Regions from separate parts of the Salinivibrio sp. ML323 genome, predicted to be linked through region 1. Evidence: predicted binding sites of a transcription regulator. Region 1 holds the regulator's gene; each other region holds the start of a gene.
What was found. The regulator CRP, encoded in region 1, controls carbon source genes, mostly activating them, when cyclic AMP is high. The targets are predictions, from matches to a motif close to TGTGANNNNNNTCACA.

Region 1 (2,276 bases):
AGCACGACCTGTATCAACCACTTTGAAAATATTTTCAAAGCTCGATATTTCGCGTACGCGAAATCCCGCTGAGTTGAGCACCTTGACGTCGGCCCAGCCCTGTCCCTGAATCATAGTAAGAGACTGCAAATCACCCGCGCTACTTATCTGAGCGAGTTGGGGCTCCGTGGCTTGGTTGGTAATAAACAGGCGATGGCCGAGTAGACCACGAAACACGGGATAGCGAATGGGGATCAGTTCAGATTCCAGCGTGCGGTCGGCACCCAGCCAGTCGATAGTGAGCTTGCCTTGCTTGAGCATTTCCACCTTACGAGACTGAGAGCCAATTTGGCCGTCAAAAGCTTGCAAGGTGACAGGCTCTCCTGATTTTTCGGCAAGAAACTCAATCAGCTCAATGGCATAGAGATCAAGCGCCGACCCAGCGCGTGGCTCGGGGTGCACAATTGTGGTATTGGACACGGCATGGGCTGAAAACACAGAGAGCGCCAAGGCGGTGAGAGAAACCATGAGTTTTTTCATAAACGATACCTTGTTAGTTTTATGTTAACCATATCGTTTTGAGTGTAGAAGTTATCCAGACGCTTGCCAGAAAGCGGAGATAAAAAAACCGACGCCAGGGCGTCGGTTGGTGATACAGAGAGCGGCGCAATTAGCGTGTGCCGTATACCACGATGGTTTTACCGTGTGCGGAAATGAGGTTTTGCTCTTCCAGCATTTTGAGGATACGTCCCACGGTTTCACGCGAACAGCCGACGATTTGGCCAATTTCCTGACGGGTGATCTTAATTTGCATACCATCAGGGTGAGTCATGGCATCCGGCTGTTTAGCCAAGTTCAACAAGGTTTGCGCGATGCGGCCTGTGACGTCCAGGAAGGCGAGATCCCCGACCTTTTGGCTCGTTACCTGCAAACGACGCGCCATTTGTGAAGACAGGCGCATTAAGATGTCAGGATTCACTTGAATGAGCTGGCGGAACTTCTTAAACGAAATTTCTGCCACTTCACACGGTGATTTAGCGCGCACCCAAGCAGTGCGCTCCTGGTCTTCTTCGAAAAGTCCGAGCTCACCAATGAAGTCACCTTGGTTAAGGTAAGACAGGATCATTTCCTTGCCTTCTTCATCTTTGATCAGTACGGCCACAGACCCTTTCACGATGTAATACAAGGTCTCCGCCTTCTCACCTGCATGGATAAGCGTGCTTTTAGACGGATACTTATGAATATGACAATGTGAAAGGAACCACTCGAGTGTAGGGTCTGTTTGAGGTTTTCCTGGAACCATATAACTTATTTCCTCTGCATGTGTTGCCCGGCAACAACGTCCTATCTTTGTCTGAGGGGTAACCCATCAGATCATTGCACAGAATACGAAGTCTGAACGCGGGCTACAAGCTCACTGTATGTTAACAAGAGTGTATCTTTTTTTGTTGGTGATTTCTTGATTTTGATCTAGGCCAACCGCCTAAAAATCTGGCAAAAACGTGGCTAAGATCACGGCTTGAGAAGTAATACATCATGGATGCGCTACGCCTTAGCCAATCTTGCCTTTTTCTATCAATTGTTGGATCAATGGACGGATGATCAATTCCATCGCAAAGCCCATTTTTCCTCCCGGTACCACTAAGGTGTTATGCCGTGACATAAACGACCCAGTGATCATTTGCAACAGATAAGGGAAGTCGACGTTTTTCATTCCACGAAAGCGGATCACCACAAAACTTTCATCCAAAGACGGGATCCCTTTGGCATTTAATGGGTTTGAGGTATCTACCGTCGGCACGCGTTGAAAGTTGATATGGGTACGAGAAAACTGCGGGGTGATGTAGTGCAGGTAATCATCCATTGAGCGCACAATCGAGTCGGTCACCGCCTCACGAGAGTGGCCTCTATCGCGCGTATCGCGGACAAATTTTTGAATCCACTCTAGGTTGACGATCGGCACCATTCCAATCAAGAGATCGACATGCTGTGCAACATTGACATCACCATCGACCACTCCGCCGTGCAGTCCCTCGTAAAACAATACATTGGTATTGTCGGCTAAGTCTTGCCATGGCGTGAAGGTGCCAGGCATTTGGTTATAGGGCACCGCTTCATCAAAGGTATGTAAATAGCGGCGATATTTCCCGGTGCCTTGCTCACCATACTCACGGAAAAACTGCTCTAGCCGCGGGAAATCGTTGGCCGTGGGGCCAAAGTAGCTGATATGTTTGCCTTGTTCACGTGCTTTACGGATCTCGACGTCCATTTCAGGACGGGTAAAGCGATGAAAGCTA
Region 2 (2,276 bases), on a different contig from region 1:
CGCGTGTTTCAAGATCTTGCGAGTCTACATACTTGATGTTGACGGTGAGACGGTTTTTCAACCCACCGTGTTTCAAGGCTTCGTTGACGGACTTATACGCATCCGGCAGCTCGATGTATTTGCCCACCATACCAATGGTCACTTCGCCCATAGGATTGGCTTCTTCGTAGCTAACTTGCTCCCACTCTGACAGGTCAGCTTCCGCCGCTTCAATGCCAAAACGATTACAAACCAGATCATCCAGGCCTTGAGAGCGAATAAGTGATGGGATTTTGTAGATAGAATCTACGTCTTTCATGGTGATCACGGCTTTTTCTGCCACATTACAGAACAGCGCAATTTTTGCGCGCTCATTAGCCGGGATCGGACGCTCACTACGACATACCAGCACATCAGGCTGGATACCAATTGAGAGTAGTTCTTTTACCGAATGCTGAGTCGGCTTGGTTTTCACTTCACCTGCTGCCGCCAGATAAGGCACCAGAGTCAGGTGCATAAACATCGCACGCTCGCGGCCAACCTCAACCGTCAGCTGGCGAATCGCTTCCAAAAATGGCAGCGACTCTATATCACCGACGGTACCGCCGATTTCCACAATCGCAATATCGTGACCTTCACCACCGGCGATGATGCGGTCTTTGATTGAATTGGTGATGTGCGGAATCACCTGAATGGTAGCTCCCAGGTAATCTCCACGGCGCTCTTTGCGCAGTACATCCGCATACACACGACCAGAGGTAAAGTTATTACGCTTGGTCATTTTGGTGCGAATAAAGCGCTCATAGTGACCGAGGTCAAGGTCGGTCTCTGCGCCGTCTTCCGTGACGAATACTTCCCCGTGCTGGGTAGGGCTCATTGTCCCTGGATCCACGTTAATATAAGGGTCGAGTTTCATGATGGTGACGTTGAGGCCACGCGCTTCAAGAATGGCTGCTAATGAGGCTGCAGCAATACCCTTACCGAGGGAGGATACAACACCGCCCGTAACAAAAATGTAGTTCGTCGTCATGCTAAACCTGAGAGTTGGATTTAGAGGAAATTAATGAAGTTCTGGACGGGATATTATGATACCAGACCCCACTGACTCCCACAATGTGAAAGCTACCACACACCCTAGTGTTTTTAATTGTCACAAATCAATTATGCCAATTACAGGATATTTACTTATTCGCCTTTTTGACGGCCTGCCATGCCGATTCTAGTTCATCTAGCTGACATTGTTGAATATTTTTTTCATTATCACGTAAGTGCTTTTCAACACCACGAAAGCGAGCTTCAAACTTTTGGTTGGCACGGCGTAGGGCTTGCTCGGCATCTGTCCCTAGGTGGCGAGCCAAATTCACCACCGCGAATAACAAATCCCCGACTTCTTCATCCACACGCGCCTGATCAACAGAGGCTTGCGCCAGTTCTTGCTCAACCTCTTCAATCTCTTCCTGCACTTTATCTATCACAGGGGCCACCGTCGGCCAATCAAAGCCCACTCGTGCACAACGCTTTTGCAATTTGTACGCTCTTGTTAGAGCGGGTAGTCCTTGAGTCACCCCATCCAGCACACTTTGCGGTTGCATAGAGGCTGCGCTCTCGGCGCGCTCTTGCGCTTTGATGCCTTCCCAGTCTGCAGCCATTAAGGGCTGTCCCTGCGCATCTTTGGGACCAAAAACATGAGGATGACGACGGATGAGTTTGTCGCAAATGCCGCGCACCACATCCTCAAAGTCAAATTGGTTTTCTTCCCGCCCCAATTGACTGTAGAACACAATTTGAAAAAGTAAGTCACCGAGCTCATCTTTTAGGTCTGACCAGTTTTCACGCTCAATCGCATCCGCCACTTCATAGGCTTCTTCTAGCGTATGCGGCACGATGGAGGCGAAGTGTTGCGCGTTGTCCCAATCACAACCTTTGTCGGGATCACGTAAGGTAGCCATAATGGTCAGTAATTGCTCGATAGGAGCCATAAAAGCATTCCTTCTAAAAAAACGCCCTGTCGAGACAGGGCGAGAAATAATTAGCGAAGACGTTTAGCCTCAACCACATCTTTCACTTGTTCAAGCCGGTTAACCACGCGGCTCAGGGTGTCGAGATCGGAGATTTCCAAATCAAAATCCATGATAGACATTTGCTTTTTGTAATCCACGCGACTTTGCATGCCCGCTACGCGTGCTTTTTCATTGCTGAGCACGGTATTAATATCTTTCACCAACCCGGTGCGCTCATTGGCAGATAAGCGGATCCGCACATGGTATTGGCCAATGTGCCCTTTGCCCCAAACCGTG
Region 3 (2,276 bases), on a different contig from region 1:
CAAGCGCAGCGTCTTGCCCGAATCATGGTTATCGTTGGGGTAAAGGACTTTAGACAGGTTACCCGCATCAATATCTGCTTGCTGCGCATGGGTATACTCGCCCGCATTAAAAGCATCAAGCGCGAACGGTGTCAGTGCTCGACCTTCCCACAAACGCAATGGATAAACGGTGTTACTTTGGTAACCGACAATGGGTAAGTCCCAAGGCATTGCCTGGATTTTCAAGCTTGGCACCCATTGGCGATAGGTATGCCCTGCTTCTTCAACGACCTCAACATGACCATAAAAGCCGATAATTTGGGATAATTCAGGACGTACCAGTTCCCATGGGTAGCCTTCCGGTTCGCGCCATGCATCAGGAGCCTCTTGCTGCGCCCCTTCATGAAAAGACTGACGGAAAAGCCCATATTCATAATGTAATCCGTAACCCACTGCCGGATACTGCTGTGCCGCCAAAGAGTCCATAAAACAGGCCGCCAGACGTCCCAAGCCGCCATTACCCAGAGACGGATCACGCTCTTGTTCGAGTAAATCCGTTAACCCAAGCCCAAGCTCACTCACGGCATCGGCGATAGCATCGTACAAGCCCATGCTAATCAGGTTGTTCCCGGTTAAACGACCAATCAAAAACTCGAGGGATAAATAGTTAACACTTTTCGCTTGTTTAATAGCTTGATCGTGTTCAGTGGCCACCAAGTCACTCGTCGTGTGTTCGGCTAATGCGCGGCCAAGCGCGAGGTACCAATCACGCAGTTGAGCAGTATCTGGTGCGTGACCTAGCTGGGTTAAGTGTTGAACCATACTGATTTTAAACGCACTTTTATCAAACGCATGTTGCTGTTTTGGTGTCATGTCGTTGCTCTCGATAATGGAATGAAACCTTGATGGTTAGTCATCCTGCCCAACCCGAGCACGGCAAACATCCTCCCACGTCGTTCTCATCAAAGGAGGAGACCACAGGGCGTAGAGAGCCAGGTCACACATCAACAGTGAGCGGGCTCTCATCAAAATGAAGCACAGCCCACTGACTGGTGATCTTCATCACGCTATGAGACAAAAGCCTGTCTAAGCCGGCGATGAAAAAAACCGTCTAGCTTTTGGTGATTTTTGTGCGCTAGCGCAAATTAAACCCTGACAAACCAACATGAATGTGTACACCGACGATAAAAAAAGCCAAGAAAAAGGCAATTGAGTGACATTTATCACAATTATAAGGCGTAGTTGCACTAAATTAGGGCACCCGTTAAGAGATCAGGGATAGATCATAGTTTGTGTCTTTGAAGTTACATACACTGCAATCAGGACAGAGGTGCGCACCAAAGATGACGCACCGCATTTGTAGTGAAGGACAGTGTCTTATGTGGATCCCATCAAAGCTGACTCGGCCTGGACGGCTTTATAACGCGATATTGCGCCCGCGAGTGCTCGATATTTTACAACAAGCCCCCCACTATAAGCTGGTGCTGTTTCGCTCTCCGGCCGGTTATGGCAAAACCACCATGGCTGCCCAGTGGCTCGCCGATCAACCCAATGTCGGTTGGTTTAGCATTGATGACAGTGATAACGACAGCTTTCGCTTCATAAACTATTTATTACAAGCGTTGCACCAAGCCACCCAAGAAGGCTGCGCCAATACGATAAAACTGGCGGAAAAACGCCAATTCTCATCACTTCGTGCGCTCTTGTCTGATGTTTTTGCCGAACTGGCCGGGTTTCACGCCACCAGCTATTTGGTGCTGGACGACTATCAACTGGTTGATAACGAAGAAATCCATGAAGCGATGCGCTTTTTCATCAAGCACATGCCAGAGAACCTCACGTTAGTGGTGACGTCACGCGCTAACCCACCACTGGGCACCGCGAACTTACGCGTGCGAGACCTGATGATCGAGATAGGCAACGAGCTTCTCGCGTTCGATAACGAAGAGACAACCCGGTTTTTCAACCAACGTATCGACGATGGCGTCGATGAATCGACCGCGAATGCCTTATGTACCTACGTCGAAGGTTGGCCATCCGCGCTGCAACTGATCGCCATTCAAGCGCAGCACCAAAAACGCACGCTAATTCAAAGCGCCGCCTCGTGTGCAGAATTTAACCATGCCCATCTTTGGGACTATCTAGCGGAAGAAGTCTTCGACTTGCTTGACACGGAGACACGTCAGTTTCTGATGAAGGTCTCAGTGTTAGAAATGTTCAATGATGAACTGGTTTTCGCCTTGACCGAGCGAGAAGATGCGCTGGGTATGCTTGAGTCACTCAATCGCTATGGCTTG

Region 2: BZG13_RS01180 (CTP synthase) is a predicted target of CRP. The motif match lies at 1,094-1,109, and genes of this name have one in related genera.
Region 3: malT (HTH-type transcriptional regulator MalT) is a predicted target of CRP. The motif match lies at 1,192-1,207, and genes of this name have one in related genera.

The regions. Positions count from the first base shown of each region.
Region 1 is NZ_MUES01000006.1:15,180-17,455, reverse strand. Features, by position in the region: gene BZG13_RS05875 (hypothetical protein) at 1-519, opposite strand, end outside; gene crp (cAMP-activated global transcriptional regulator CRP) at 650-1,282, opposite strand; gene BZG13_RS05865 (phosphoribulokinase) at 1,532-2,276, opposite strand, start outside.
Region 2 is NZ_MUES01000001.1:253,539-255,814, reverse strand. Features, by position in the region: gene BZG13_RS01180 (CTP synthase) at 1-1,009, opposite strand, end outside; gene mazG (nucleoside triphosphate pyrophosphohydrolase) at 1,161-1,958, opposite strand; gene relA (GTP diphosphokinase) at 2,009-2,276, opposite strand, start outside.
Region 3 is NZ_MUES01000018.1:45,776-48,051, reverse strand. Features, by position in the region: gene BZG13_RS10940 (glycogen/starch/alpha-glucan phosphorylase) at 1-852, opposite strand, end outside; gene malT (HTH-type transcriptional regulator MalT) at 1,359-2,276, shown strand, end outside.